One region of the Shewanella sp. SM23 genome, then DNA from elsewhere that is predicted to be linked to it. Evidence: predicted binding sites of a transcription regulator. Region 1 holds the regulator's gene; the other holds the start of a gene.
The links. The regulator LexA, encoded in region 1, represses DNA repair genes until DNA is damaged. The targets are predictions, from matches to a motif close to TACTGTATNNNNATACAGTA.

Region 1 (16,337 bases):
AGCTCTAAACCTTGCTGCACTAAATGCTTACCATCACCTTCGGCAACAGATGTATAAGAAGTGTAAGGCACTTTTTTGAGTAGGGTCAGATACAAATCAAGCTGACGCTCCAGCAGACTACGTTCTAAGGCGTTTTGATCTGTCGCCAGTAAAACTAAGCTAGTCAAAGTCACAGAACTCGCGGCTGCGGCATCATTGATACGCGTCATCACCCGATTAGCCAGCACGTTTACCGCTGGCGTTAACCAACTTGGTTTCTGCTCGGGATCATCGGCCAACTCAGCACGCCAGTTTGGCGCACGCTCATTTAAGAAATTTTGCAGGGTAATAGGCTCGCCAAAATTCACATAACCTTGGCCGAAATTACCTAATTTACGAATGGCACCGAACACCTGCCACACAGATTCTTTTTTCTTTTTCTTACCGCTTAACTCTTTATGGTAAGTCGCTACTTCCATCACATGGTCATAGCCTAAATACACTGGCACAAGTGTGACAGGACGTTCAATACCGCGCAGTACGCTGTTCATCGTCATGGCGATCATGCCGGTTTTCGGCGCCAACAGACGGCCAGTACGTGAACGGCCACCTTCGGAGAAGTATTCCACCGAATAACCTTTAGCAAACAGCTGATCTAAATACTCACGAAATACTGCGGTGTACAGCTTGTTACCATTAAAACTACGGCGGATGAAGAAGGCACCACCGCGACGGAACATAGGTCCCGCGGGCCAGAAATTGAGGTTGATGCCAGCAGCAATGTGCGGCGGAACCATGCCTTGATAATACAAAATATACGATAACAGCAGGTAATCCATGTGGCTGCGATGGCAAGGCACATAAACAATCTCGTGGCCATCGTGGTGCAGCTGGCGAACTTGCTCGGCGCCTTTAATGTTGATCCCGCTGTAAAGCTTGTTCCACAGCCAAGTTAAGAAACGCTCGGCAATACGCACTAAACTGTCTGAGTAATCGGCAGCGATTTCATCGAGGTACTCAATAGCCGTCTCGCGCGCTTGGGTCTCAGAAATCTTTTTACTGGCCGCTTCTTCTTGAATCGCCTTGCGCAGCGACTCAGATTTGAGCAACGAATGAAACAGTGCTTGGCGGTTTGGCAGCACAGGCCCTGTCATTACTTTACGTTGACGACGGAAATGCACGCGCGCAACCCGTGCTAACTTATGGGCAATTCCCATGTCGGTGCCATGTTCGTCAGCCATGTAACGCAGGGATACGGCATTCGAGAACTGCACGAAGTTATGTCGACCTAAGAACAGAATCATCAAGCACTTGCGCAACCAAGTCGGGTTTTCCCGCTCAAATACGGCCGCCTTCATAGTGTCGTCTTCTTTCCCTGGCGTGCGACCCCAATACAAACTCACGGGCACCAGTTGAATATCTAATTCAGGACGTTCCTTATGCACGGCTAACAAACGCATAAAGCATTCGAGGAAAGGCTCATTACCAGCACGTTCGCCAAACAGTGGCTTACGTCCTTGAAGACAGACAACCCGAGGCGCAGTCACACCATTAGCCACTAGAGGCTCATAAGGGCTTGGTAAACCTAACTTAGCCGTTATTTCGCTCAAAGCAGCTATGTCACTGAGGGATTCTGTTTTCATCACATAAACAAGGGGTCTGGAAGCATCCAGATTCAGATCGGCAAAGGGATCCTGAGGCACCACAATAGTGTGCACTAAGTGTTTTTGGATCCAACGTAATGATTTCAACCAAAGAGAGTCGTGTTTAGGCATTATTCTTATGCAATTAAGTGCGTTTACTAGCCCGATAGAATACCAGACTATGGGCAATATTCGCTAATTCTCTCCAACATAGCTAAAAAGTGGTTAATACTTGCGCTGCAAATAATACTGTATATACTAACAGTAACTGTATAGAAAAACAGGAAACACCATGAGACCTTTGACGCCACGCCAAGCTGAAATTTTAGAGCTAATTAAACGAAATATTGCCGATACTGGCATGCCACCCACTCGGGCAGAAATCGCAACCCGTTTAGGTTTTAAGAGCGCCAATGCGGCTGAAGAACATCTTAAAGCGTTGGCGAAAAAGGGCTGCATTGAGATCATGCCTGGCACATCTCGGGGCATTCGTCTACCTGCGGAAATCGAAGATTTGACTGAAACAGGTTTACCGCTCATCGGCCAAGTGGCCGCGGGTGAACCTATCCTCGCCCAAGAACATGTTGAACAGTACTACCAAGTCGACCCAAGCATGTTCCATCCCGCCGCCGATTTTTTACTGCGAGTAAAGGGCGACAGCATGAAAAATATCGGCATTCTCGAAGGTGATTTGCTGGCAGTTCATAAAGTAGAACAAGCTAGGAATGGTCAAGTGGTTGTCGCTAGAGTCGATGACGATGTCACTGTTAAACGTTTCGAAAAAAAAGGTAATGTGGTCTATCTACATGCCGAAAATGAAGATTACTCCCCGATTAAAGTGGATTTAGGCTTCCAAAGTTTAACAATTGAAGGACTCGCCGTCGGTGTGATCCGTAATGGAGATTGGCTATGAATAAACTACTTGGCAATGCCCCCCGCCATCCGGGCTTGTGGCTCGATGAAGTCCGTGATGCCGACTATGACTGGCACCATGCGCCTATCGCCTGTATGCCAACTAAGACTCAAGGTCGCCAAGAATTAATTCATCTGAGTGCACAACTCGCTCAGTTAAGCCAACAGGGCCGTTGGTTAGTGCTCATCAACCCTCCAAGTATTGGCTACAAGCAAATGCTCGCCAGCGCAGGTGTGCGTATGGATAGAGTTTTGCTGGTACATGCTAAAGATGAAGTCGAAACCCTGTGGGCGATGGAGAAAGCCCTGACAAGTGGTACGTCCAGTGCAGTCATTACTTGGACTCAATCATTAGATGCGCGGGATAATCGACGCCTACAAATCGTGGCTAAAAGTGCCCGAGCTATGGGCATAGTGCTTGAAGACGTAAACAGTCACTTACATGCCGACGTACGCATTGAGCAAGGCAATCTCTTCGGTCAGCAATCTTTTTTTAGCGCTGTACATTAAATATTCATTTAATTTTTTACCTTGAAAGCCGCCTCACCTATGAATGTGAGGCTTTTTTTTGGCAATTTTTCAGATAATTAGATAAATAAGTGATCTTGATCAATATTTAAACAGCAAGTATGGTTGGTTAAGTCGGTGATGATATATCACCTTCCGTGGTCAATGAATCGAGTATTTATCGAACTCGAAGCGCCACTAAAAATAGAGAACAGATTTATTTCAGCAGTATGTGCCAGCGTGGCTAATTACCAGCAGTAACAATACTTGATTAAAAGTAACAGCCGCCAACGCACGTTGAAGTCAAAAAAGCTTTTTTGGGAACTGAAGAGTTTGCATAGAGTTGAGACTTACTGTGTTGCTCTTCTTTGTAGTTGCTATTCGCAATTGGCAGAGGAGAAGTCTTGTGAAGCAATTGTTGTATTGTTTACTCGTGGTGCTTTTCGCACCACCGTTGACCGCCGCGGACATGCGGTTCAACATGACCCCTGGCGTGACCGAGATCAGTGGCAAGGTTTATCACTTGCACATGACCATCTTGTATATCTGCTGCGCAATAGGCCTAGTGGTCTTTGGCGTCATGATTTACGCCATGATCAACCACAGAAAATCCAAAGGCGCTGTCGCGTCCCACTTTCACGAAAGCACTAAAGTTGAAATCGCTTGGACGATTCTGCCATTTATCATTTTGATCTTAATGGCGATTCCAGCGACAAAAACTTTAATCGCAATGGAAGATCCCAGCAACGCCGATCTCACCGTAAAAGTCACGGGTTCCCAATGGAAATGGCATTACAACTATTTCGATCAAGATATTGATTTTTATAGCATACTGACAACACCCAGAGCACAAATCGAAGGCACCGAAACCAAGGGTGAAAACTATCTATTGGAAGTCGATAAACCGCTCGTTCTACCAATAAACCGCAAAATCCGCTTTCTGATGACTTCAGAGGATGTCATCCATTCTTGGTGGGTACCCGCCTTTGCAATTAAGAAAGATGCCAACCCTGGATTTATCAATGAAGCTTGGACTCGCATCGACAAACCCGGCATTTACCGTGGTCAATGCGCCGAGCTCTGCGGTAAAGACCATGGTTTTATGCCTATCGTAGTACAAGCGTTACCCGAAGCCGAGTTTGAGGCTTGGGTAACAGAGCAGAAACAAGCCGCAGGTGCTGCGGCTGAAGCCGCTCAAGCCGCTTTATCACAAACCCTAAGTAAAGAAGAGTTGATGACTCTAGGCGAACAAGTTTACCTCGGGCACTGCGCAGCCTGCCACCAGCCCAATGGCGAAGGGTTGCAAGGCGTATTTCCGCACCTTAAAGGTAGCCCGATTGCAACAGGACCACTCAGCGCTCACCTTGAAATTGTGCTCAACGGTAAAACGGGTACTGCCATGCAAGCGTTTAGTAAGCAATTGACCGCACAAGAAATCGCGGCAGTGACTACCTACGAGCGGAATGCTTGGGGCAATAATACTGGCGATGCAGTGCAAGCCAAAGACGTCAACGAGTACATGAACGGCAATTCTGCACAAACATCCGCCGCGGTACCAAGCAGTACAACCCCGACACCCGCGCCTGCAACAGACGTCTCAGCTGCAGTCGATCCCGCAAGCCTCCCCACACTCAGCCATGACGCCCTCATGGCCGAAGGTGAAACTGTCTACGCGACCTTCTGTGCTGCCTGCCATCAAGTGACAGGTGCAGGAATACCACCCGCCTTCCCCGCGCTAGTGGGTAGTGCTATCGCCATTGGACCAGTCGCCAATCACATCGATATTGTGATGCTCGGTAAAACAGGCACGGCTATGCAGGCATTTGGCAAACAGCTTAGCCCACAGCAACTTGCAGCAGTCATTACCTATGAACGCAATGCTTGGGGCAACAATACCGGCGATACAGTGCAACCTGCTGATATCGCAAGTCATGGACAGTAGGGGATAATGATGAGCACAACGACTCAAGATCAAACCGCAGCCCATGATGACCATCATCATGGTGCGCCAAAGGGCATCATGCGCTGGCTGCTAACCACCAACCATAAAGACATAGGTACTTTGTATTTATGGTTCAGCTTCATTATGTTCTTAACCGGTGGCGCTATGGCCATGGTGATCCGCGCTGAACTCTTTCAACCTGGATTACAATTGGTCGAGCCCAACTTTTTCAACCAAATGACAACTGTTCATGGGCTGATCATGGTATTCGGTGCGGTAATGCCAGCCTTTACAGGGCTCGCTAACTGGCTGATCCCTATGATGATAGGAGCGCCCGATATGGCGCTGCCACGGATGAATAACTGGAGTTTTTGGATACTCCCCTTCGCCTTTACTATTCTTCTCAGTTCGCTGTTTATGGAAGGTGGCGGACCTAACTTTGGTTGGACCTTCTACGCACCACTATCAACAACTTATAGCCCAGATAGCACGGCGCTCTTTGTATTTTCTATTCACATCATGGGGATAAGTTCGATCATGGGCGCAATCAACGTGATTGTGACCATAGTGAATTTACGCGCGCCAGGCATGACATGGATGAAGTTACCATTGTTTGTCTGGACTTGGCTTATCACGGCATTCCTACTGATCGCGGTTATGCCCGTACTCGCTGGCGCAGTGACTATGGTGCTGACCGATAAGTTTTTCGGCACGAGTTTCTTCGATGCGGCTGGCGGCGGCGATCCTGTGATGTTCCAGCATATTTTCTGGTTCTTCGGCCACCCTGAAGTTTACATCATGATCTTGCCGTCCTTTGGCATCATCTCTGCCATAGTGCCCGCCTTCAGTCGTAAACCCTTATTTGGCTATGCATCCATGGTTTATGCTACGGCTAGTATTGCAATTCTGTCGTTCCTCGTGTGGGCGCACCATATGTTCACCACAGGTATGCCTGTGTTTGCCGAGCTGTTCTTCATGTATTGCACTATGTTGATTGCAGTGCCAACTGGGGTGAAAGTGTTTAACTGGGTTGCCACTATGTGGCGCGGCTCACTCAGTTTCGAAACGCCCATGCTGTTTGCTGTAGCCTTTATCATACTCTTCACTATTGGCGGTTTTTCGGGATTAATGCTCGCCATTACACCCGCCGACTTCCAGTACCACGATACTTATTTTGTTGTGGCACATTTCCATTATGTGCTCGTGACTGGTGCGATTTTCTCCATCATGGCAGCGGCCTATTACTGGCTACCTAAGTGGACGGGGCACATGTACAACGAGCGACTGGGACAATGGCATTTCTGGTGTTCGGTGATTTCAGTCAATGTGCTATTTTTCCCGATGCATTTCCTTGGGCTGGCAGGAATGCCAAGGCGTATCCCTGACTACTCGATTCAATTTGCCGATGTTAATCAAATCGTCTCGATTGGTGGGTTCGCCTTCGGCTTATCGCAATTGATTTTCTTAGTATTAGTAATTAAGTGCATCCGTGGCGGCGAAAAAGCTCCCGCTAAACCTTGGGAAGGTTCCGAGGGTTTAGAGTGGACATTGCCAAGCCCTGCGCCTTACCACTCCTTCACGACACCACCTGAGGTGAAATGAAATGGCAACCCAACACCAGCAAGATAAACCTAAGTCAAATCGTAAACTTATCAGCATGTTAGTTCTCGGCTGTATTGGCATGTTTGGCTTTGGATTCGCGCTGGTGCCGCTCTACGATGTGTTGTGCGAGCAACTCGGTATCAATGGAAAACCCTCCAATACCGCGAGTAGTTATCAAGCAATCACAGTAGATACAAGCCGAATAGTGACTGTAGAATTTATTTCTCAGGTACAAACAGGCATGCCATGGATATTTGCGCCACAAACCAAGCGGCTCGAAGTTCACCCTGGCGAGCTAATTCATACGGCATTTTTGGCGCGCAATATGTCCGCTAAAGCAACGATTGGCCAAGCGATACCTTCAGTTTCGCCCGGACAAGGTGCCGCTTATTTTAATAAAACAGAATGCTTTTGCTTTAATCAACAACCCTTAGCGGCGGACACTAGCGCTGAGCTGCCGCTCATTTTCTATGTGGATCCTCAGTTACCTGAGTCTATCCACACTCTGACCCTCTCTTACACTCTCTACGACATTACCGACAAGCAGTTAGCGTCTGCCATAGAGCAAGGAGCTGCAAAATGACAACGAAACATCAGACTTACTACGTTCCATCCCAAAGTGTCTGGCCTATTATAGGTGCCATTGGCTTGTTCTTAATCGCCTCTGGTGCAGGCCTTTTCGTGCAGCAGTTGAAATCAGGTGCATCCGGTGGCGGTTATGTGCTGCTGGTTGGGATCGCTGTGATCCTATTCATGCTGGTGGGTTGGTTTAGAACCGTGATCCAAGAGTCGATGGCAGGGCTCTATTCTAACCAAATGGATCGATCGTTTCGCCAAGGTATGAGCTGGTTTATTTTTTCGGAAGTTATGTTTTTCGGGGCTTTTTTCGGGGCACTATTTTATGCCCGCATGTTCGCAGTGCCTTGGCTCGGTGGCGCATCGAATAATGCCATGACCCACGAAGTACTCTGGCCTCAGTTTGAAGCTATTTGGCCGCTCATTACTACGCCAGATGGCACTAAAACCCAAGCTATGCCATGGACTGGACTGCCATTAATCAACACTATCGTACTGCTAACCTCCTCAGTTACCTTACATTTCGCCCATGTCAGCCTAGAAAAAGGTAAACGTTCTGCCATTACTCTCTGGCTTGGTATCACCATACTCTTAGGGATGGGGTTCCTTGCCTTGCAGGCTGAAGAGTATATCCACGCCTATCAGGAGATGGGACTCACCTTAACCTCGGGGATTTATGGCAACACCTTCTTCCTGTTAACTGGCTTTCACGGCATGCATGTCACACTGGGGACGCTCTTTTTATTCGTGTTGTTTTTCAGAGTGTTGAAGGGGCACTTTAGCGCAGATAAACATTTTGCGTTCCAAGCGGGGAGTTGGTATTGGCACTTTGTGGATGTGGTCTGGCTGTGTTTGTTTATTTTCGTTTACGTTCTCTAGTGCTTTAGTAAGGCGTGGGATTGGGGCTAATTAACCCAGTCCCTAAGGCCACCAACAATAACAAGATAACGAGCACAGAGAAAATCACTCGCCGACCAAGATAACGGCTCATAGGCACTTTTTCATCACCTTTCACCATAATAAACAAGGCGCGACCTAGATTAAAAATGATGAATAGCAACAGCAGAACTAAGACCAACTTAAAAATAAACAGGCTATTCATACAATATCCTCATGTTCTGCTGAATAAATTAACGGTTTTTCTACTGATATTGACTGTGGCTGTATTAACTATATTGGTCAAGTTGGGTTTATGGCAGTTAGCCCGTGGTGAAGATAAAACGACGCTTTTAGCCCAAATGGAAGCAAGGCAAGCTTTGCTGCCATTAAGTTTTGAGCAGCTCCAACTCAAGGTCGGCAAAGAAGGTGTGACTGGTTATCAACTGCGAGTACACGCCACTCCCGCAAGCTCACAAATCTGGCTGCTGGATAATCAAATCTATCAAGGTCAAGTGGGATATTTAGCCTTTCAACCCCTGCAAGTAGAAGTTGAAAAACCTTGGTTGCTGGTCGAATTAGGCTTTGTTGCCGCGGGTTCCCATCGTGATGAGTTGCCTCACATTACTCCCCTAAGCGGGGCATTAAATATCGAAGGCAGGCTTTATCAAAAGCAAATCAATCCTTTGAGCCAAGCTTTAATGGCAGAAACAGGGACAAGTATTCGCTTTCAAAATTTAAATATGCCCGAAATGGCTAAGGTATTAGGGCACCCAGTGTTACCTGTCGTGTTGCAACCAGAGCAATTACCTTCCCTCACATTGCCCCATCCTTGGCAACCTTTCCCACTGTCGGCACAAAAACATTGGGGCTATGCGTTGCAGTGGTTTTCGATGGCAGCCGTATTTGCAGGGCTAATGCTGTGGCAAGGGATTAAATATGTAAAACGCCATAGCGCCCAAACAGTCGCAAACTCAAGGAGCAAATAGGGAAATTAGTACCATACTTAGCAAGACACTAATAAAACTAAATAAATATAAAACAATAAATTAGGGATAATTTGAATGAGAGGAGCAAGCATGAACTCCCAGAACAAATCTAAACACAAAGCATTAGGGCTATTACTGCTGGCGTTTATTGCACCCGTAGTGATTGCTAAGCTAGTGCTGAGCCTCAATTTATACCATGGCGGTGCCACCAATCATGGCGAGCTGATCAGTCCCGAAACCAGCTATGCCAGCCTTGGGGTTGAAAATTCTAATCCCAAAGAATGGCAGCTACTGTATTTATTACCCGCCAAATGCAACGATGCTTGCCGCGAACGCCTGTATATTTTGCGCCAAAGCCACACAGCGCTAGGGTCAGATCAGGCGCGAGTAGAACCGCTTATCCTCACTCATCCCGACAGCGATCTTAACGCCTTAAGCACCTTTAACTTCAATACTCGTCCCGCCAATGCAGGCTTAAGCAAATGGTTAGATGAACAGCAGCTAATCATAGTCGATCCCTTAGGCAGCTTAGTACTGCGCTATCCTCAAGTGCAGGGCAAAGAAGCACATTTAGCTCAAGGCAAGGCGCTGATTGCGGATCTGCGTAAGTTGTTAAAACTGTCGAGGGTAGATTGATGCAACTAACTTGGATCCTACGCTTAACCTTAGTCTTTACCCTATTGGTGATTTTAATGGGCGCTTACACCCGCCTATCGGATGCAGGACTCGGCTGCCCCGATTGGCCAGGCTGCTACGGCCATATTAAAGTGCCCACCCAAGACCATGAAATCGCCCATGCGCAAACTATATTCCCAGATCACGATATCAATCCAGAGAAAGCTTGGCTGGAAATGATCCACAGATATATCGCAGGCGGACTTGGCTTACTGGTGTTATTCATCTTAATTTTGTGCTTAAAAACACCGGAAGCACCCAAAAAGTTGCCGATCATCATAGTGCTGCTGATCCTTTTTCAAGGAGCGCTAGGCATGTGGACTGTGACCATGAAACTCATGCCAATAATTGTGATGTCGCATCTTATTGGTGGCTTTAGCCTAATCTCGCTGCTGTTACTCCTTTACCTGCGAACCCGACCTCGGCGTATATTTAATAGCGAAACCCATGCTCGACATCTCGCACCGTTAGCATTGGTGAGCCTATTCGTCCTTGTGGGTCAGATTATGTTGGGCGCTTGGACATCATCGAATTATGCGGCGCTCGCCTGCACCTCTTTACCCATCTGTGAGGGAAATTGGGTAGATAACTTAGCAATAACCGAGGCATTTTCACCGTTCCAAGGCCAACACCCTAGCTTCGAATTTGGGGTGCTCGATTACCCTGCACGAATGACTATCCATGTAGCCCACAGAATTGGTGCTATCGTCACTGCCAGCTTGTTACTCGTGCTCGCCTACCGATTATTTGTTGGCGCTACAGGACTTAAGGCTTTAAGCCTTTTATTAGTGGGGCTAGTCATACTACAAGTGAGCTTAGGTATTTCTAACGTAGTGATGCATTTACCACTCGGTATTGCCGTGTCTCACAACGGTGGTGCGGCACTACTGCTACTGACCTTAGTCACAATCAACTATTTTTTATGGCGCAAAGCATAAGCGAGGGATCCAAGATGGCAAAACCACTCTCAATCACCAGTAGCCTGCCCACTTTCAGCGTAACATGGCGCGCCTATTTTGAAATGACCAAACCTAAAGTCGTCGCACTGATGCTGCTCACTGTCTTAGTAGGCATGTGTCTTGCTGTGCCCCATGCGGTCCCCGTTCAACCTTTAATCGCCGGTATGCTGGGTATTGCTATGATGGCAGGTTCAGCGGCGGCGTTGAATCATCTGATCGATCGCCGTATCGATGGCTTAATGGCACGCACCTACAATCGCCCGCTACCCAAAGGGCGTATTTCGGCCACACGCGCGTTAATTTTCGCCGCTAGCTTAGGTAGTCTTGGCTTTATCGTCTTATATTCCTTAGGCAATCCACTCACAGCTTGGCTGACCTTTGCCAGCCTGATTGGCTATGCCTTGGTTTATACTGCCTATTTGAAACGCGCAACATCACAAAATATTGTGATCGGCGGCCTTGCGGGAGCCATGCCACCCCTACTGGGATGGACGGCAGTGACGAACGAATTTCACGGCCATGCGTTATTGCTAGTGATCATCATTTTTACGTGGACGCCGCCACATTTTTGGGCACTGGCCATTCACAGACGCGCCGAATATGCCAAAGTAGATATTCCCATGCTACCAGTCACCCACGGTGTCGAATTTACGAAAACCTGCATCTTGCTCTACACAGTATTGCTGGCGATTGCTTGCCTGTTACCTGTGCTGGTTGGTATGTGTGGGCCAGTGTATTTCGTCAGCTCGAGTTTACTCAGTACGGGATTTATCTATAAAGCATGGCAACTTAAATATCGGGATCATGATGGCTTGGCGATGCAAGTGTTCCGCTTCTCTATCTACCATTTAATGTTGTTATTTATGGCATTACTGCTAGACCACTATTTGTGGAACTAGTGTATGGAACGAGTTTGTCGCGCTAACCTGTATTTATGGAGCGAATAATGCAGAAAAGAATTTTAGTCATCGCCATTTTGTTGTTCGGTCTTGGCGGCCTATTTGCGGTGAAATTTAATCCCCCAAAACCTATCGAGTTAGAGAGCGGTTTTCTGTTTCCACAGGCCTATGAATTAGCGCCCTTTGAATTGGTCGATCAACACAAGCAAGCTTTTACCAATGCCAGTTTGCAGGGGAAATGGAGCTTATTTTTTATCGGTTTTACCTTTTGCCCCGACGTTTGTCCTACGACCTTAAATAAACTTGCGGCGGCTTATCCTGATCTAAACAAAATAGCGCCATTGCAGGTAGTGTTTTTATCCGTCGATCCCAAACGGGACACACAGGATAAACTCTTAACCTATGTGAATTTTTTCAATCCAGAGTTTAAAGCTGTAACGGGTGAACAAACGCAGATATTTCCCCTCACCCGCAGCTTAGGACTCACTTATGCCATGGTGGGTGAAGGAGAAAATTACCAAGTCGACCATAGTGCGGGTTATGTGTTGGTGTCGCCACAGGGAACGCGAGTTGCGGTATTTAAACCTACGGCAGCGTTAGGCAAACCGCCGCAGGTATTAAATGATAAATTAATTAGCGATTTTGAAAAAATAGTGGCGCAATACAAACCTAGCCGCTGATCACTCTTTAACCCAAGAGCCATCGTCCTTTGGCCTCACCCAAGGCTGAGAAAACCAATAGTAGCCATTGCGCGCCTTACTTGGCGCTGTGCAGTTATAACGCGAGCGCCCCGCAGGCAAGGCTAAATCCGCTTGAACACTAAACTCGTTTTCATTGAGCCAAGTCGGCTGTTTTGAGCCTTGACCTTGGATGTAACACATCACTTGCTTAGCAGAGATATCACTCATATCGAGGGTCACTTTAAGCTCTGGACGCCAATGACCGCCCTTTAACTCAGGATCACTTGGGGTTTGTGCAATCACAGGCATATTTAAGCTGTATAACTTTGCCTTAAGGCTTTTTAGGTCAGCATATTGTCCAGCAACGGGGAAACGCGGCAGGGCCGTTAATGGCGAATAGGGCCCCGCGGCACCGGACTGTTGCCCAAAAGCGACAAAGCTGTTCTCAGTTAACATATCCTGCAACGCTTGATTGTACTCACCGTAGGGATACGCCAGCATTTTAAAATTGTGCCCTGTGGCATCTGCAATCGCTTTTTCTGTATCTAAGATATTGGCTTTTATCCGCGCTAACCACTGCGCCTGTGATTCATTTTCTAAGGCGCGGATCAAATGTTCGTGCGCCCAACTGTGGTTAGCGATATCGGCGCCTTCCTTGGATAGTGTGATGAGTTCATCCCAAGTCATCATCTCGGTAAACTTTTGTTTAATCGGCTCAATTGCCACAAACAAGGTGTAGGGGAATCCAAATTCCTTTAAGATAGGATGCGCCGTCGTCGCTATACTGCGATAACCATCATCGAAGGTAATTGCGATTGTTTTAGCGGGTAAATCTTGTTTTTGCTTGATCGCTTCAACCACTTTAGAAAGCGGGATCACCTTAAAGCCGTCATCGACGAGAAACTGCATTTGCTCACGAAATTGCGCGGGCGTAACGCTGGTTGCCGCCGGAGTGGTTTCTGACACATGGTGATATTGCAGAATGACCACGGCATGGGCAGAAAACGTCATTAGCCCTATGAGTGCCAACAGCACACGTTTAACCATAATGTGAACACCTCTGAAATTAATGAATACTGCTAAATCAACTTGGCTCGACCTCATGCTCAACGGCGCGAAAAATCGCCAGTTACTAGCGCTCGCCCTGCCGATGATACTCTCCAATATCACTATCCCGCTGTTGGGCTTAGTCGATACGGCTGTTATAGGTCATCTGAGTGAGGCCTATTATTTAGGGGGAGTCGCTGTCGGGTCAACGATTATCACATTAATCATTTGGTTATTGGGATTTTTGCGTATGGCGACGACAGGTTTAGTCGCGCAAGCCTTTGGTGCTGACGATCTTCACGCCCAGCACAAACTCTTAGTCCAAGGCGCTATGCTAGCAATGTTATTGGGCGCAGGCGTTATCGCACTGCAAGTCCCGATATTGAATTTAGCGTTAGGATTATCCGAAGCGAGTAGCGAGGTCGAACGTTATTGCCGCGAGTATTTTCAGGTACGGATTTGGTCAACGCCCTTCGCCCTGCTCAATTTAGTGATGTTAGGTTGGCTCTTAGGGCGACAACAACCTAAAGCCGCCATGTGGCAGTTGATTTTAGCGAACCTTGCCAATATTATTCTCGATGTGGTGTTTGTCCTCGGCTTGGGTTGGGGCGTTAAAGGCGCTGCCCTCGCCTCAGTATTTGCCGATATCACCGCTTTCTCAGTCGCACTCACTATGGTGTTACAACAACTCAAGCGCGCACCCGAGTTTCACTTATCTCAGCTATTTCCCCATGTCACCTTAACGGGTTATGGCAAATTACTGAGGCTCAACACAGATATTTTTGTCCGCAGTCTCTGTTTGCAGGCAGCTTTTGCCTTTATGACATTCCATGGTGCAGGTCTAGGTGATAATACCGTTGCGGCCAATGCCGTGTTATTGAATTTACTGCTATTAATCTCCTATGCACTCGATGGCATTGCCTATTATGCCGAGGCAGAAGTCGGTCGAGCCTATGGGCAAAAACAGGCAGAACAATTAAGGGAAGCTGTGATCTTAGCTTGGTGCTGGTCGGCCATAACGGCACTAGGATTCTGCGCTGTATTTAGTCTTTTTGGCAGTAATATTATCGCGTTATTGACCAGCATTAATGAGGTCAGAGCCACTGCGCAAACCTATCTTATCTGGCTAATATTCTTGCCTTTATGGTCCTTTAGCTCGTATTTATTCGATGGGGTTTACATAGGTGCCGCTAAAGGAAAAGTGATGCGCAATAGCATGATACTCGCCACCTTTGGCGCGTTTTTCCCAACATGGTATTTACTGCAGCAGCTATTACTGCCAGAGCAAGGCAACCATGCCCTCTGGGCCGCGATGAGTGTCTTTATGATCGTCAGAAGCCTAACGCTCGCAGGGCATTATTATTTCAGTCAGGCCTTTTTACATAAATAAATCCGTAAAGACAGTGGTTTACTAATCTCAAAATCATTATTATGTTGATTTTACAATTGTAACAAAGATGTGAATCAATAATGAAAAGGATTTTACCGCTGCTATTGCTGTGGCTATGTAACTATACGGTTGCCAACACTGCGCCACAATTACCCGTTGAAGCCTTTGCAAGCATCCCAGATGTTAGCTCTGTGCAGCTCTCGCCTAATGGCAAAAAAATCGCTTCTGTTGTACGGGTCGATCAAGCCAAACTCAAAGGTACTGTCGTTAGTATCCAAGATATAGAAACAGGCGAAAAAAGCATTCCGCTGCACACGGATAACCAAAAATTTGTCATCCTGTCTCTGCAGTGGGCAAACGATAATATCTTACTGATCAGTGCTAAGTTTCCGGCTAACCGTTACGGTACACCTACAACCGAAACCCGCCTTGTTAAGTATGATTTGACCACGAAAAAGACCTCGAGTGTCCTTCCGCGCAGCGTCTTAGACCGTCTTAATTGGATCCCGCAACATCAGGGGCAAATTATCGATCTTATGCCAGATGATCCCGATAATATTTTACTGTCATTAGACGGAATGGGCGAAAACGTAGGCGAAGACAGCGTTCTGAAAGTCAATTTAGCGCAGGGGAAATCCAGTTACACCCAAAATGCTAAAAAGAAGATCATCAGTTGGATTACCGACAGGCAGCACAAAGTCCGAATTTCTATCTACAACGATGATACTGAGTACCGCATTTATGAACAGGCCGAGCAAAAGAGTGATTCACGCTTGCTTTGGACCTTTAAAGCTTTTTCTGAGGACACTGTTTGGCCATTAGGTTTTGATGCAGACCCTAATATCCTCTACGTTCGCGCCTATCACCAAGGTTTCGAAGCCATTTTTAAAGTGAACCTGACCGACCCTAATCTTACAAAAGAGTTGGTTTACGCCAATGAAGCAACTGACGTCGAAGGGGATTTACTCTACTCGCAATTAAAGAAAAAAGTCATTGGTATCAGTGAAGGCGACGGCGAGGAATACACCTTCTGGGAAACAGAATATGTCGGACTACAAAATGGTCTTAAGGCTGTATTACCCGATGCTCACAACTATATTACTCAATTCAGTGCAAATGAACGCCGCTACATAGTGTATTCCACCAGCTCGACCGAGCCTGGCACTTATTATTTCGGCGATAGGGACGAAAAAACGTTATATCCCATCGCGAACAGATACGGCAAGCTCAATAGTGAGCTACTCGCCAACACCCAACATCTAACTTACGAAGCAAGGGATAAGCTCAAAATCGATGCTTACCTAACAGTGCCAAAGGGACTCGAAGCTAAACAGCTACCGACGATTATTTTCCCCCATGGTGGCCCGATCAGTTACGACAGTAATGGCTTTGACTATTGGGCGCAGTTTTTCGCTAATCGGGGTTATGCGGTATTTCGAATGAATTTCAGGGGGTCGGCAGGTTACGGCTATGAGTTTATGAAGGCTGGCCTAAAAAGCTGGGGGCTCGAAATGCAAAACGATGTTGAAGACGGGACTCGTTACCTAATAGCTCAAGGGATTAGCGATCCCAAACGCATTTGTATTGCCGGTGCGAGTTATGGTGGTTACGCGGCCTTAATGGGGGCTGCCATGACTCCCGATCTTTACCGTTGCGCCATC
Region 2 (16,337 bases), on a different contig from region 1:
GCTCAAACCCAGCAAAGAGGATCTTAAAGGGGCGAAGGCCTTTGATCCCCATACGCCAGTGCAAGAAGTGGCTGCCGATATTGAGGAATTGATGGATGAAACGCTGTCAGCTCATCCCAAAATGATTGATGCTAAATCGGTATCGCCTCAACTTGTAAAATCACGGCGTTGGTCTTGGCTCGCCCGTCTAGCAGCTGTGAGTTTATTGCTGCTTGTAGTCGTTCAAACAGGATTAGGACTGAGGGATGCTTGGCTTGAGAGCCCTTGGTTGTTCAGTTTTTATGGTGCGGTGCTTGGGGTGGTCAGTGCGTGGGCATTGGCGGGCGCAGTCAGTGAATACCGTAAGCTCAAGCGACTCAAACAGGTTGCCGATACTCAAGAAACAGGTGCAAGACTAGCGCAGAGCATGCAAATGGGTGAAGCAGACAGCTTTATCGATAATATCGTTTGCCACTATGGCGACAGCAAAGGGTTGCAGCAACTTCGCCGTTCATTAAAAGATGAGCATAATGATGCCGAGAAAGTATTGTTATTCGAGGACTTAGTGCTGACTGAGCGGGATGAACTGGCAAAGAAAGTGGTGCGAAGATATGCTGCCGAGTCGGCAGTGCTACTGGCGGCCAGTCCGTTAGCAGTGCTCGATATGGCGATTATCCTCTGGCGTAATCAACGTATGCTGCGCGATGTGGCCCGTTGTTATGGCATTGAGTTAGGTTATTGGAGCCGGATTAAACTTATCCGCAGTATCATCATTAATATTATTTATGCGGGCACTAGTGAGTTAGTCACTGATTTAGGGACACAGCTGTTATCGGTTGAAATGACAGGTAAATTATCTGCTCGCTTGGCCCAAGGTTTAGGCGGCGGTATGCTAACGGCGCGCCTTGGATATCAAGCCATGGCGCTGTGTCGGCCGATTGTGTTTAGAGAAGATCAAAGGCCTAAATTGTCTAAAGTGCATCAGGAATTGTTGATCGAACTTAAGCAGTTTTCAGGCAAGCTGTTTACCAAAGAAGGTCGCGACGCATTAAAAGGCCAGTTCGCCGATGTTGATGATAGGGTATCGCGGTCATCTAAAGATAAGTCTAAAGAGTAGATGCTATTGAATATCATATGATTAAACGATTCAAATAGCCGAAAGTAGATGCGCTAATGGACTTGTTCCTTAGCGCATTTTTTATGATTCTTGCAGATAAAGAGAATGACTAAGTGTGACGTAAAAGTGCTATGTAACAAGTTAATTACACCTTTGATCTCTGCTATTTTCGTCATGCTACTGGCTTAAGTGCTTGGCCGCGTTATGGTAGGGCTTATTCGATAGGGCTAATGTTTCATTAACTTATCTATTAGATTATCCATAATGCGGGCATTGAGCGCTCCACACCAACAATCAATCAAGAACGGGAACTGCTCAATGCCAATGACAAGGAGCTAGGTATGCAAGATGAGTCAGGCAAGATGTGGAAGGCGGCAACACAGGTTATTCATGGCGGCCATGAGCGAGAGGCTTTTGGTGCCTTAGTGACGCCGCTTTACCAAAGTGCGACTTTTGTGTTTGAGTCTGCACAGCAAGGTGGTGAGCGATTTGCGGGCAATGAGCTGGGGTATATTTACACGCGTTTAGGTAATCCGACAACTGCCGAGCTTGAACGTAAAATGGCGATTTTAGAAGGGGCAGAGGCCGCAGCAGCAACCGCTTCTGGTATGGGCGCAGTATCCGCCGCATTGCTGGCTAATTTGCAGATGGGCGATCACTTAGTGGCGTCGAATGCCGTATACGGTTGTACTTATGCGCTAATGACGACTCAGTTTGCTCGCTTTGGTATTGAAGTGTCCCTAGTGGACTTTTCATCGTTAACAGAAATAGAAGCGGCGATCAAATCCAATACTAAGGTCATTTTCTGTGAAACCCCTGTCAATCCGCATTTGCAGGTATTTGATTTAGCGTCAATTGCGAATATTGCCAAACGTCATCAGTTGGTCAGTATTGTCGATAATACCTTTATGACCCCATTACTGCAGAGACCGCTGGATTTTGGTATTGATTTGGTGATCCACAGTGCGACTAAATATCTCAATGGTCATGGTGATGTGATTGCGGGGATAGTGTGTGGCAGTGAAGAACAGCTCCATAAAGTGAAGTATGAAATTTTAAAGGATATTGGCGCTGTGATATCGCCACATGATGCTTGGCTGATCTTACGCGGCCTTAAAACCTTAGATGTGCGTTTGCAGCGCCATTGCGATAGTGCCCAGCGCGTTGCAGAGTTTTTGGCGGAACATCCAAGCATTACACATGTGTATTATCCCGGGCTTAAATCTCATCAAGGGCATAAATTCATTGGCCAGCAGATGAAACGTGCTGGTGGTGTTATCGCGTTTGAACTGGCGGCAAATTTAGAAGAAGCCATGGCCTTTGTCGGATATCTAAAGTTGTTCTCAATTGCGGTGAGTCTAGGTGACGCTGAATCCCTGATCCAACATCCTGCATCGATGACGCATTCACCTTATACGCCAGAGGCAAGAGCGGCGGCTGGCATTGGTGATAACCTGCTGCGGATCTCTATTGGTTTAGAGGATTGTGACGACATCATCGCCGACTTGAACCAAGCGCTAGCTCGATTAGCTTAATGAATGTTGTTATTTTAAAGACCGTTAGCTATTTGAATGATAAAAGGATGCTTTTTGCATCTTTTTATCATAGTCAAGCACTGGCTCATTGAGCCGAAGACAGAAGTTTAGCGATAGTGAATATTTATGACGCCGATTTGGTATTTCGGGACAGCTTAGACTATTTTTGATTTGAGGCCACGGAAGTAGGACGAAAGGCCGCAAATCATGGAATAGAGGAATTGTTATGAAAACCACAAATCGTATACCTGCTTTTATGAGTGCCATAGCATTAACGGCTTTTTTGGCAAGCCCAGCAATCGCAACAGAAACCCCAACCAAGGCCGCCGTGAAAGTAGAGGCTAAAACTGAAGCGGGTGAAATGGCATCGGATGTGAAGAAAGCTATGCCAGATGCCGCTCAAGTCAACATCAATACCGCTTCAGCCGAGCAGTTACTCGTACTCAAAGGGATTGGTGCCGCAAAGGCTCAAGCGATTGTCGACTATCGCACTAAAAATGGTAAGTTCAATGCCATAGATGACTTAGCGAATGTCTCTGGTGTTGGGGCTAAGATAATTGAGCAAAATCGCCATTTGATCAAGTTGTAACCACCTTTGGCGATGATTGCGCTGTAGCCTACTGATTTTTATGATAAGAGATTCAGTAAAACATATATAAAAGTCTGCATTTGCAGGCTTTTATCATTTCAATCACTCCATTTGCTTATAGATTGTGCAGTTAGGTGGGATATTAAGAGATCTTATCGATTAGCGCTTGATCCCATAGGGGCCATGGGGGATAATCCTTCGCGTTCAAGCAATGCTTTGGTTTATGTCATTCAAAGTAATGTTCGAAGTTATGGTGACCCTAGGGTCCCCCCGCAATGATAACTTGTGAACTCGGCCAGGCCCGGAAGGGAGCAACCGCAGCAAGCGACTCGTGTGCCGGGGTGTCGGCTCTAGGGGAACCTCCAATTCAACAGTCCCTCTGCTTATTTCCGTTGTACTTCTCTATATCTACTCAATTTATATTATTCAATATTTTAGCTTACAGGCTATTTCCGTTTTCTGCCGTTAATCATTTATAGCGTTAATATTTCTGCACAATGAGATAATCCATTACCTGCCTCTGTTCTTGCCACTACAACGGCTAAAAATGCTCTCAACAGTAACCTTTAACTAAATCAACGATTGGCTTCGGCTTCTTCCTGTAATCTTTTTTGCAGATTTTGTTTAAGAAAAGCGCGGGACTTTTCGAGTGCGGTTTGGATCTCACGTTTTAATTCCTGTAGCTCGTTATAGTCTTCAAAGAAGTAAGTATCGACGAGGTGGCGTATGTAGCGCACAGGCAGTTGATTTAAGGTCACGCAACATAAGTCGGCGAGATAGTCCTCAGGAAGTTCGTCCATAAGTCCTTCATCTGACAATATTTCCATTAAAAGAACTTCGTAGTAATTACGGATTTCGAGTTGCATTGTTATGCTCCATGACGGTTTTCATTGAGTTTGCTACCACAAATGATTTGCCGCAATAAAAAGTTGGCTGTGTCTTTGGCTTAATTGTAGTGCGTCTCTGCTGTAGCCGCCGCCTATCACGGCTGCAATTGGAATATTTTCCGATTTTGCCATTGATAACACAGTTAAATCCCGTCTGAACAGTCCTTCTTGGCTGATATTGAGCAAGCCAAGATCGTCATTTTGATGAATATCGACCCCAGCATCATAAAGAATCAGATCTGGTTGATGGATTCGGATAAGGAGGGCGAGTGTCTGCTCCACGGTTTCGAGATACAGATTGTCATCGCTGTCTTTGGTTAGCTCAATATCATGGTGGGAATGCTGCTTACGACTCGGGAAATTCTCTTTGCAGTGAATCGAGTAACTGATGATCCCTTGATATTGGTGGCTAAGGGTTGCACTGCCATCACCTTGATGCACATCGCAATCAAAAATCAGTACCTTGTGTACTTGCTGGCTCGCGATGGCATTTCTGGCCGCGAGGATAAGGTCGTTGAAAATACAATAGCCGCTGCCAAAATCGTAATGAGCGTGATGGTAGCCACCCGTGAGATGCAGGGCAATACCTTGATTTATGGCTAATGAAGCTGTGAGTGTGGTGCCAGCCACAGAATGCAAGGTACGCTCAACTAAGGCTTCACTCCACGGGAAACCAATCCGTCTAAGCGCCGCTGTTGGCAAGGTACCCGCGATAAATTGCTCTACATATTCGCGTTGATGCACTTGTATTACATCTTCTGCAGTCATGGCCGTTGGCGTGTGGAACTGTGCAGTCGTGGCAATGTGGTTATCGAGTAAGTACTGCCGTAAATGTGCGTATTTAGTGGTGGGAAATCTGTGATGGGGAGGAAGCGCCAGCTTGGAATAGCTGGCGTGATAAACCAGTGGGATCAGAGTCAATATTGACTAAACCTCGTTATCGCAAGTTGTTATAGCTGTGAAATTGCCCAGCTCATAAATTCTTTACGGGTTTTTTCATCCGCTTGTAGCCACCAGTATTGCAACATTTGTTGTGGGTTGGCTCCTGCTGCTTTAGAGGTGTCTACGGGGGTTGTGAGTGATGTTGCGTTAACGGTCGCCGATGTTGTCACGGGTGCTGGTGCAACGGCTACTACTGCTCCAGCGGCACCGGTTGCTGCTGCGGCAGTACCGGATACGTCAACGGCTTGATTACCACTGAAAAGGCGAGAGACGAAGCTTTCTTCTTCTAAATTGGTATTCACCACTTGGTAATTGACGCTGCCTTTGTCACTACGGGTTAATTTGACTTGTGGGTTTTGCGCGTAAACTTTAGGCTTTTTAACGACTTCACCTTCGGCCGCTTGCAGGTAATATTGATGGTCGCCATCAACATCTAAAGTAACGATGAAAGGTGCTGACTTAACAAAGGTTTGGCTGTCACTAAAATCATCCTCTACCATTTCATGATAACGAATGGCGATTTTGTGAGTGCCGGGGGCCAATTCTAAGCTGCTTTTATGGTTGAATACGCTCGACTCGACTTTTTTACCATCAAGAGCAAGGTACTCAAATGACATAGGAATGTTCAGATCTGCAGCGAAGGCTGAGGCAGATCCGAGTAATACTAGCAGGCTGCTAATTGGCAAAAGTGATTTCATTGTTACTCCTTAACGGTTATTACTCTGATACGGGCGTTCGAATATTTGAATGCGATCTTCTATATAACTAATAGCTTGCCTGCATTTTCCTAGACGACGATGCATCAAAAGGATGTCATTTTGCAATTTTATTTTGTCAGCACTATGACAGTTTTCAAGTTTTGATTCCATTTCTTCAATTTTTTGTTCAAATTTTTTCGCCCAATTCAGATGTTTGTTCAATTCTTCGTAGATCTCATGACTATTTTGCATCACGTTATTGGCGATCCAATCGAAACCACTGGCTTGGTGAGACTGATTCTGGCGTTGTGCAAAACGGGCACGGCTACTGGCACGCTGCTGAGTTTTAGACTTAATGTCGATAGAAGTGGTCAGCAAGGCTCGTTTGACTGCGGTAAATCTATCTTGGATCCGCTCACAGCTCAGGGCAATGGTCTGGGGGGCGAGTTTAAGCTTAATTTGTTTTTCGAGCTGCATAATACTGCTACGAATTTGTTCAATACAGGGGCCGAGTTGGGCGCCGTGTTGGACAAACAGCGAGTGATTAAAACGCTCCGTTTCTTGCAGAAGTTTACGCTGCGGCGGGGCGAGTCGATTATCGTGTTGCAGCACTTCTTGTTCTAAGGCTTTAAGCTGATTCTTCAGCATCACCATTAATTGTTGGGTGTTCACAACCATGCGCTCCATGCCAAATTCGCTGCAATCATTAGCACGATCAAAATAAACAGTGGACGGATAAAGGGCATGCCAAATTTAATCGCACAGCGGGCGCCGATAAATGAGCCTAACATCATGCACAATCCCATCCACAAACCTATTTGCCACTCTACCTGCCCAAGCCAGCCAAAGATAGTCAATGCGGTCAAGTTGCTGGTGAAGGTCATCGCACGGGCGAGGCCGCAACTGTGCAGTAAAGGCAGTTTATACAAAGAGCCGGATGTGACAGTCCAAAATGCACCAATGCCTGGGCCAGCAAAACCGTCATAAGTGCCTAAAGCCAGTCCCTGTAGCCATTGTTGCTTGGCTGGCGGCTTGCTGGTTGGTGCTTGGCAGTTAACGTCTGACATCGCATTGGGGCTGACTAAACTGTAAATGGCGATGCCAATGATCAGCAGCGGCAGGACTTTTTCGAGCCATTGGGTATCGACTAAATAGACTAAAAAACTGCCCAATACCGCGCCGATAAAGGTGGCGATAAAAGCCATGTACCAAAACGAGGGTTTAAAGAGGTGCTTGCGATAATAGGTCCAAGCCGCCATAAAAGAGCCAAAGCTTGCGGCTAACTTATTGGTGCCTAATACGGTATGCGGCGCAATGCCTAAGGTTAACAGTGCGGGGATCGACAATAGGCCACCGCCACCCACGACGGCATCAATGAATCCAGCGATAAGACCTATGACTGCCAACAGGGCCCAATGACTGGGCTCGAGTAACAACTCCAAATTTTAATCCTACTCTATAACACGTCTAAAGGGCGGTAAGGCATCCAGTAAGGACTTGCCATAGCGTTTAGTGACTAACCGCCTATCTAAAATGGTCACTCGGCCATAATCTTGCTCTTTACGCAGTAATCTACCACAACTTTGAATAAGCTTACGTGAAGCATCTGGGATCGTCAGTTGTAAGAAGGGATTACCGCCTTTGACTTTGACATATTCTGCGTGCGCTTGCTCAACGGGCGAGGTTGGCACGGCAAAGGGCAGTTTAGTGACGATCAAGTTCGTCAGATAATCGCCGGGCAAGTCGAGACCTTCAGAGAAACTGCCGGTGCCAAACAAGATGCTTGGTTCGCCCTTATCGCATTTAGCTTTATGATTTTCTAACAATTGTTGCCGTGGCGCATTGCCTTGGATAAGTAGCTCAGTGGTGAGTTTGCCTTCAAGTAATTCAACCACTTTTTCCATCTGCCAGTAGGAGGCGAATAGCACTAAGGTTGCCATTTCGCCTTCAATAAGGGTGATGATTTGTTCGGCAAGTTCAGCCGTATAGGCATCGTCCGTCGGCTCAGTGCGCATTTTGGGTAAATAAAGTGTCGCATTATTGGGGTAATCGAAGGGCGATTGTAAGGCTAAATAACGACTGCCATCGTTTAGTGACAAACCTACTTGATGCACGAAATGGTCAAAGTTATTGAGTGCGCGTAGCGTGGCGCTACATAAGACCACGCCCGCGGCCTTTTGCCACAGCATGGATTCCAGCATAAAGCCGACTTCGATAGGTGAAGCGCTAAACAGATAATCCACTTGTTTACCTGTGATGAGTTCGACCCAGCGCGCCATAGGTGCGCCTTTGTGCTTATCTTCCTTGGCCATCATCCTCCACAATTTCTGCAGGTTTTCGAGCCTTTGCAGCATAAATCCGGTTTCGGCTAATAGTGCTTCGGATTGATGTTTAGGAATGTCGCCATCTTTAATCGCCTCTGCCAGCAGTGACAGCATTTTATTAAACTGCTTGAGGGCAAGATTAGAGGTCACTGCAAGGTTTTCAGCCAGAATGAGTAATGAGTCCGGCAGTTTGCCGTGCTCAAAACGCAGACGGTTTTCAGGATTGGCAAAGTGTTTGGTCTGGGTATCGCAATAGTGGGCCACTTGATTGAGCTGGGCGATAAGATCGCCTAAATGATCTTGCATCGTCTGCGCGGGGGCAATGATATTGTTGCTCTTTATTTGGTTTTGTAACTTGGCGCAGGTTTTACCAATTTTTTCGAGCCAGTCGCATGCGCCCCTCAGCGTGGCCTGTGCACTGGAGAAATCCCGCGCCACAATCGGTAAGTGATGTGCCTCATCGATAACATAAAATACGTCTTCGGGATCGGGCAAAATCACGCCGCCACCTAGCTCTAAATCGGCGAATAACAAGCTGTGGTTGGCGATGAGTACATCCCAAGTATCAACATCTTCACGGGCTTTATGGAACGGGCAATTTCTGTGGCTGGCGACTTGGCGATGACAGCTGTGTTTGTCGCAGGCGATTTGTTGCCACAGGTGATCGGGCAGCGGCACGGCTAAGGTGTCGATTTCGCCGTTCCAGCAACCTTCGTTATAGTCTTTTAACAGGCCATGCATCATAGCCACTTGGCTATTGTCAGGTTTAGTTTGCCACATGGCCATTTGTGTACTGTTGTCGTCACCGATGAGCATCGCCAGTTTCGATAGACATACATAACGTTGTCGACCTTTAACTAAGCCAAAGCGGAAATTTAAGCCAGATTGCTCAAGAAAAAAGGGTAAATCTTTATGCAGTAATTGCTCCTGCAAAGCGACAGTTGCGGTAGCGATGCAGACCTTTTTCTTGCTCGCTAATGCCAGTGGAATGGTACCGAGGATGTAAGACAATGATTTACCGATCCCAGTGCCTGCTTCGACCACAATGATGCGCCTATCTTTATCGTAGTCGCCGGCGAGGGTCTTGGAGATTTCCGCCACCATATAGTTTTGTTCGCGGCGCGGCCTAAAATTAGGCAAGGCGGTAGCAATATCCTTATAGATGGCGCGGATCTGGGTTTTTACATTGTCAGGTAACATGCGTCACTACTTTATCGAATTAATGCTGTACATAATAACAGTGATTGCATAGCCTAAGAAACTTTTCTGCCATTTGGCGGCATTTTAATTGAGAAACCATCTAAATTGACTAGCTATGCGATTTGGGAACCCATGCGATGAAGTCAGAGGCTACCGCGGCCGTTAGTGTACAAGGTCGAGTCTTAACACGCCATGCGATTCATCGTCATGGGAGTTTAGTGTTGCAGTATTATCTGGCTACCGCCCAAGGCCCTGTGCTGGTGGAAGTGCAAGGCACTGAACACATTTGTTTTTGTCATCAAACTGATGTCACGGCTTTGCAGTTGCAAACGCCGGGTCAAGCATTGCGGTTTGTACCGTTAGCGCTCAAAAGCTTTAAAGGCGGCGCAGTCAGTGGTGTTTATGCTAAATCGAGCAACAGCTTACGTACCTTACAGCGCATCGCTAAAGATGCCGACATCCCCTTATTTGAAGCCGACATTCGCCCTGAACAGCGTTATTTAATCGAGCGGTTTGTGGCGCTGGATGTGGCGTTTTTAGGGCATTTCTCTGCGCCGACTAGCGACAGTCTTGAGGCTAACTCGCTGCCCGTGTTTATCGCCGAGCGGGCTAAGAGTATTGCCCCTTTAACGGCTGTACATTTGCGCTGTATTTCACTGGATTTTGAATGTAGTTTTGAAGGTTTACTCTATTCAGTTGCACTATATGGTCAATACAGTGGCCGAGACGAAGAGCAAGACAGTCTCAAGCAGACTTATGAAAAAGTGATTATGGTGGGTGAGGCTGAATCAAACTCTCCCGAATATATTGAATGGGTGGCCGATGAGGCTGCACTCATTCATCGATTAATCGCGTGGTTCCATGAGTTTGATCCTGACTTTGTCATAGGTTGGTCAGTGGTGAGTTTTGACCTCGCACTCTTGTCACGCCGGGCATTATTACACCGTATTCCGCTCACCATTGGCCGCGGAGGGGCAAAGCTTGAGTGGAAAGTCGATAATAAATTTCGGCCAGAAACCTTAGTTTTACCGGGCCGTGTGGTACTCGATGGTATCGATTGGCTTAAAGCCGCTTTCTATCATTTTGAGCGGTTTTCGTTGGAATTTGTTTCGCGGAAATTATTAGGTGAAGGCAAGGCCATTCATAACGTGGATAATCGCGTTGAAGAAATTGATCAGCTGTTTAAGGCCCACAAACAAGCATTAGCGCATTACAATCTTACTGACAGCCGTCTGGTGTGGGATATTTTTAGTCATACTCAATTATGGGAGTTCGCCCTCGCGCGAGCTGAACTAACAGGTTTAGAGTTGGGGCGGGTTGGGGCTTCGGTGGCGGCATTTAATCATTTGTATTTACCCCATCTACATCGAGCAGGTTACGTCGCTCCCGATGCTCCTGCGAGTGATGGGATCGAAAGCCCCGGTGGCTATGTGATGGATTCTGTACCGGGACTTTATAAGCATATTTTAGTGTTCGATTTTAAAAGTCTATATCCCTCCATTATTCGTACCTTTTTGATCGACCCTAAGGGATTAATTGAAGGTTTGCAATTGCCCGAGTCTGACTGTGTTGCGGGATTTCTCGGTGGGCGTTTCAGTCGGCAACAGCCCATTTTACCTAAGCTTATCCAAACATTATCTGAGCAGCGCGAAAAGGCCAAACGTGAGCACAATGCACCTTTATCCCAAGCGATAAAAATTATCATGAACTCGTTGTATGGGGTTTTAGGTTCTCAAGGTTGTGTTTTCCATGATGCAAAGTTAGCAAGTTCGATCACTATGCGTGGCCATCAAATCATGAAACAAACCCGCACATGGATAGAAGAGATGGGCTATCAAGTGATTTACGGCGATACGGATTCGACCTTTGTCTGGCTTGGCAGCGAGCCAGATCTCTCAGACATTAACGCCTTAGGTAACACTCTGGCGCGGGAAATTAATGCTAAGTGGCAGGCTAAGATCGGTGAAGATCATCAAGTTGAGAGTTTTCTCGAGTTACAGTTTGAACGCCACTATGAGCAGTTTTTTATGCCGACCTTAAGAGGGTCGTTAGAAGGCAGTAAAAAACGTTATGTTGGCGCGTGGCGTAATGCGAACGATGAACTTGAGCTTACTTTTAAAGGTATGGAGCAAGTGCGCAGTGATTGGAGCCCTTTAGCGCGCAAAGTTCAAGAGTCACTCTATGAACGGATGTTTAACCAAAGGGATATCAGTGTTTATTTGGCCAGTGTGTTTGAAAAGCTGCTTGATGGTGAGTTGGACGATGATTTGGTATTTCGTAAACGTATGCGACGCAATATTGAAGATTACACGGCTAAATCTTCTCCCCATGTTAAAGTCGCTCAACAATTATGCGACTTAACAGGAGATGCCTCTTTTGGCAAGCGTGGGGCGCAGATTGATTATCTGATTACTGTAAATGGACCGGAATCCTTACTGTACAGAACGTCACCAATTGATTACCAATACTACATTGATAAGCAAATTGGCCCTATTGCCGAGCCTGTTTTTTCGATAATGAAACTAAACTACATGGATATTGCGTCAAAGCAGTTACTGTTAATATAGTGTTTTTAATGTTCTTTATGTGTTGCGCGGGGTGGCGAATGTAGCGTTTTAACCTGTTTTGTAGAGGTTAACTGGTTTGTTTTTGTGATGTTAATCGACATATTCTTTAGGTTTAGCTTTGAGGGAATATTGAAAGTTTGCTACCCTTTAAGAGGAAATTGTAAGGAAATATAACAACGGAATGACGTTGACAGAACATAAACAAAAAAGGTTAAGCACCAAATGAACAAGACGTTAGTAGCAACTGCGCTTGCAGCAATTTTTTTAGTTCCATCAGTCTCAGCTATCGAGATCTATAAAGATAATAAAAATGCCGTAGAAATCGGTGGTTTTATTGATGCACGCGTGATCAACACTCAAGGGGAAACAGAGGTTGTTAACGGCGCATCTCGCATTAATTTTGGTTTTAATCGTGAGTTGACTGACGGTTGGAAAGCATTTGCTAAGTTGGAATGGGGTGTGAACCCTGTAGGTAGTAGCGACATCGTCTATAACAATCGCTTCGAATCTGTTCAAGAAGAGTTCTTTTATAACCGTTTAGGTTACGCTGGTCTGTCCCATGACACTTATGGAACACTGACTATTGGTAAGCAGTGGGGCGCTTGGTACGATGTCGTTTACAACACTAACTACGGTTTTGTGTGGGACGGTAACACTGCAGGTGTTTACACTTATAATAAAGATGATGGCGCGGTAAACGGTGTTGGTCGTGGTGATAAAACAGTTCAATATCGCAATGCATTTGGCGATGTAAGCTTTGCAGTTCAAGCACAGTTGAAAAACAGCAGCTTCTATACCTGTGATACAACGGATGATATTTCACAAGCTCAGTGTCAAGCGAACTGGGAAAGCGGTGATAAAGCGGCTCAACAAGTAGAATACAATTATACTTATGGTGGCGCGCTGACCTATAAAGCCACTGATATGCTGACCTTAACTGCGGGTGTTAACCGCGGTGAGTTTGATGTGAGTTTTGGTAACGGCGAACAAACCACAGCGGTTGATCTTATCTACGGTGCGGGTATCACTTGGGGTAACTTCGATAGCAATGGCTTATACGCTGCTGCAAACGTTAACAGACAAGAAAATCATGACACAGACAATATTGGTCGTTTGATTAAAGACGCCTATGGTATTGAAAGTTTAGTTTCTTACAAGTTTGACAATGGATTACGCCCATTCATTTCTTACAACGTGCTTGATGCCGGTAAAGACTATGTCATTCAACCTAACTTTAATGCCGATCCTAACGATGAGTTCAAACGTCAGTTTGTCGTGGTTGGTTTGCACTTTGTATGGGACCCAAACACAGTGCTTTACGTAGAAGCACGTAAAGATTACAGCGATTTTTCTGGAGAACATGAAGCCAGAATGTCGCTTTCTGAATCTGACGGCGTTGCCATCGGTATCCGTTACACGCTCTAAGTTCGACCTTATCTATTACAACTGTTTAGAATTGTGCCAGTTGTAAGTATTGCTGCAAAGCCCAAAGTGTAAACTTTGGGCTTTTTCATTCAAAAAGGCTATTAAACTCAATAATATCGTCTTAAATGGTTTAAGTTTTAGCATTTTCTCTCCTTACAACAAACTCATGTCAATTATGATCTAAGTTGTGCTATCTCCATCCCCTAAAATCACTTGCTGTATAAATAATCATCATCCACGCATCCACATGTACCGTTTTTAGGGTAATAATGTTTTGTTTGTTTGTTATTTGTTGATTTAGTGTTTCACATGTGATTTTATTGCTCTTGAAATTGACGTGTTAGCAACTAAGGTTGCGATAGAGCAATTTACGCTATCTATGCATAAATGTAGATGCAGAATATAAGAAAAACATGATTTATCAAGGGAGATAGACAATGTATAAGAATAATTTTTTAGCAAGCTCAGTACGTTTGGCTCTTGTTGGTGGAGTTGCTGCGTTAGCATTTACATCAGTACCGGCTATTTCTGCAGAGGCGCAGGGAGAGAAGATCGAGCGTATTGAGGTTACTGGTTCAAGTATCAAGCGCACTGATATGGAAGGTTCACTGCCTATTACTGTAATATCAAGAGAGGATATTGATAGAACTGGCCTGACTAGCGCTGGTGATTTAGTTCAATCTTTACCATCAATGCAAGGATTTACAACTGACGCAGATTCTGTTGGTGGTGGTGGTGGTGGTGTCAAATCGGCTTCTTTACGTGGTTTAGGTGCTAGTTACACACTAGTATTGATGAATGGGCGCAGAATGGCGCCCCGCGGTTCGGGTTCAACAATTGATTTAAATAGTATTCCTTTAGCTGCAATTGAGCGTGTTGAGGTATTAACTGATGGTGCTTCTGCGTTGTATGGTTCAGATGCTATTGCAGGGGTTGTTAACTTTATTACCAAAAAAGATCTTCAAGGTTTTAACGTAGCAGCTCGTTACAATAAACCACAGGAATCAGGTGGTACTAGCAGTAATCTTTCATTCACTGGTGGCTTTGGTGATTATGAAAAAGATGGCTTTAACATTTTATTCTCTGTTGGGCATGATGAGCAAGAGCAACTAAAAGCAACCGATCGTGATTTTGCTAAGACTGGTATTATTAATTTTAATCGTAATAATCAGGAATATTATTACGTTAAGGGTTCTCCAAATGCTATTCCTGGTAACGCTAGAGCCTACTATATGGAGAATGGTGTAAGAAAGAACGTTGTTTTCAACCCATATTTGAAAACAAATGGCGATTGTGCTCCTGACAATTTCCAAGTTGGGGACTTATGTCAATTTGACTACACTACAACAGTTGAAATTTTGCCAGAAAGCTCTCGTGACTCTGTAATTCTAGGTGCTGATTTTGCCCTAACTGATGACATCAAGCTCTTTGCAAATATGATGTATTCAGATTTTTCTCAAACAACTCGTATTGCACCCAATGCAACAGGCTTCTTTACCATACCCACAGATTCGCCGTTAGTTGATAAATGGGTTACTCCAAATTTGACTCAAGCCCAACGTGATAATTTAGTACGGGTAGATGCACAGTGGCGAGCATTACCACTTGGGGGGCGTGCAACTGAATGGAATACAAAGTCTACGCATTTAGTGACGGGCATTGAGGGGCTCGCGGGTGAAATTGATTATTCAGCTGCTTTTACTTACTCTAAAAATGATACTGATGAAAATGTGGCTGGTGGATACCCTCTTTTTGATGAATTTATGACACTGATGGGAACGGGTAAAGTAGATATTTTTGCAACACCAGATCAAATAAGTCAAGAAGGTAAAGATCTGCTTAGTCAGACACAATTTAATGGCAATTGGAGTAATGATACAACAGAAGTAAAAGCGTTAGATGCTAAAGCTTCTATGCCTGTTTTTGAAACATCTGCAGGTACTGCATATTTAGGTACTGGTGCAGAGTTCCGTAATACCCATTATGTGTCTTCAATAGCAGAAGCAAATAAGCAAGATTTGTTATTGGGTTCTAATACTGGTACTGAATATGATTTAGCGCGTGATAGCTATGGTGCATTCGTAGAGTTAATTGTTCCTGTTATTACTGACTTAGAGCTTACAGGCTCACTACGTTATGATAATGTTGGCGCTATAACCAATGATTTTGCTTACGATGCTGCTGGAGTTGCTATTCCTGGTTCAAGTACAGTAAATGATTCTGAAAGTGCTGTTACTTATAAAATATCTTTACGATATCAGGCAACAGAAGATCTTTTATTAAGAGCTTCAACTGGAACCGGTTTCAAAGTACCTTCAATGTTGTCAATTGCTAACCCTAGAGTTGATTTTGGTGTAACAAGTGGTTCGTATGATTGTCCTTTCGCGGGAACTTCAGATCCTCTAGCAACACTATGCCCTACAAGTGCACAGCAGTATGAAGCATTTAGTGAAGGTAATGCTAAATTAAAGCCTGAGACCTCTAAACAGTATTCTGTTGGTTTTGTATATGCTCCTGATTCTGATTTCAGTTTCTCATTAGATTACTGGAATATTGAATTAAGTGATATGGTCACAAGTGTGACTGAATCTCAAATTATGTCAGATCCTACTCGTTATAGAGATTTGTTTACAACTAAGTTAAACAAAGGAACAGGTGAAGAGGAGATTGCAATTGTTTACTCAGATATTAACGTCGGTAAATCCAAAAATGCTGGTTATGACTGGAATTTAACATTAGGACATGACCTTTCATTCGGTCGTTTGAATAACACATTATCAGGAACTTACATTACTGATAGCGAATATACCCGTCCAGGAACAGATAGTGATTGGATTTCTAGCTTAGGTCGATTTGGCGATGATGACGCAGTCGTATTCCGTACAACAGCACAGTTAGTTAGTACTTTGAAAACTGGTGATTTTGATAACTCAGTTATAATTCGTTATCGTTCAGGTTATGCAGACCAAGAGAACTATGTTCGCGAAGGAAGTATTACGGGCGAAGATAAATTAATCCAGTTAGCGGTACCGTCTTATACAACGGTAAACTTTCAATCTCAATACACTATTATT

Region 2: the regulator LexA is predicted to act here: its motif matches at 9,295-9,314, upstream of dinG (ATP-dependent DNA helicase DinG).

What each region holds. Positions count from the first base shown of each region.
Region 1 is NZ_JAKKRM010000009.1:162,530-178,866, reverse strand. Features, by position in the region: gene plsB (glycerol-3-phosphate 1-O-acyltransferase PlsB) at 1-1,754, opposite strand, end outside; gene lexA (transcriptional repressor LexA) at 1,915-2,535, shown strand; gene L5L98_RS13195 (cell division inhibitor SulA) at 2,532-3,044, shown strand; gene coxB (cytochrome c oxidase subunit II) at 3,448-4,983, shown strand; gene ctaD (cytochrome c oxidase subunit I) at 4,993-6,585, shown strand; gene L5L98_RS13180 (cytochrome c oxidase assembly protein) at 6,587-7,168, shown strand; gene L5L98_RS13175 (cytochrome c oxidase subunit 3) at 7,165-8,040, shown strand; gene L5L98_RS13170 (DUF2909 family protein) at 8,045-8,263, opposite strand; gene L5L98_RS13165 (SURF1 family protein) at 8,262-9,026, shown strand; gene L5L98_RS13160 (hypothetical protein) at 9,117-9,662, shown strand; gene L5L98_RS13155 (COX15/CtaA family protein) at 9,662-10,639, shown strand; gene cyoE (heme o synthase) at 10,654-11,559, shown strand; gene L5L98_RS13145 (SCO family protein) at 11,607-12,239, shown strand; gene L5L98_RS13140 (polysaccharide deacetylase family protein) at 12,240-13,286, opposite strand; gene L5L98_RS13135 (MATE family efflux transporter) at 13,309-14,676, shown strand; gene L5L98_RS13130 (alpha/beta hydrolase family protein) at 14,757-16,337, shown strand, end outside.
Region 2 is NZ_JAKKRM010000001.1:278,119-294,455, forward strand. Features, by position in the region: gene L5L98_RS01145 (YcjF family protein) at 1-1,096, shown strand, start outside; gene megL (methionine gamma-lyase) at 1,438-2,631, shown strand; gene L5L98_RS01155 (ComEA family DNA-binding protein) at 2,858-3,220, shown strand; RNA gene ffs (signal recognition particle sRNA small type) at 3,480-3,577, shown strand; gene L5L98_RS01165 (late competence development ComFB family protein) at 3,796-4,086, opposite strand; gene L5L98_RS01170 (histone deacetylase) at 4,120-5,028, opposite strand; gene L5L98_RS01175 (DUF2057 domain-containing protein) at 5,058-5,747, opposite strand; gene L5L98_RS01180 (primosomal replication protein) at 5,757-6,425, opposite strand; gene L5L98_RS01185 (sulfite exporter TauE/SafE family protein) at 6,416-7,189, opposite strand; gene dinG (ATP-dependent DNA helicase DinG) at 7,199-9,271, opposite strand; gene L5L98_RS01195 (DNA polymerase II) at 9,409-11,838, shown strand; gene L5L98_RS01200 (porin) at 12,061-13,263, shown strand; gene L5L98_RS01205 (TonB-dependent receptor) at 13,701-16,337, shown strand, end outside.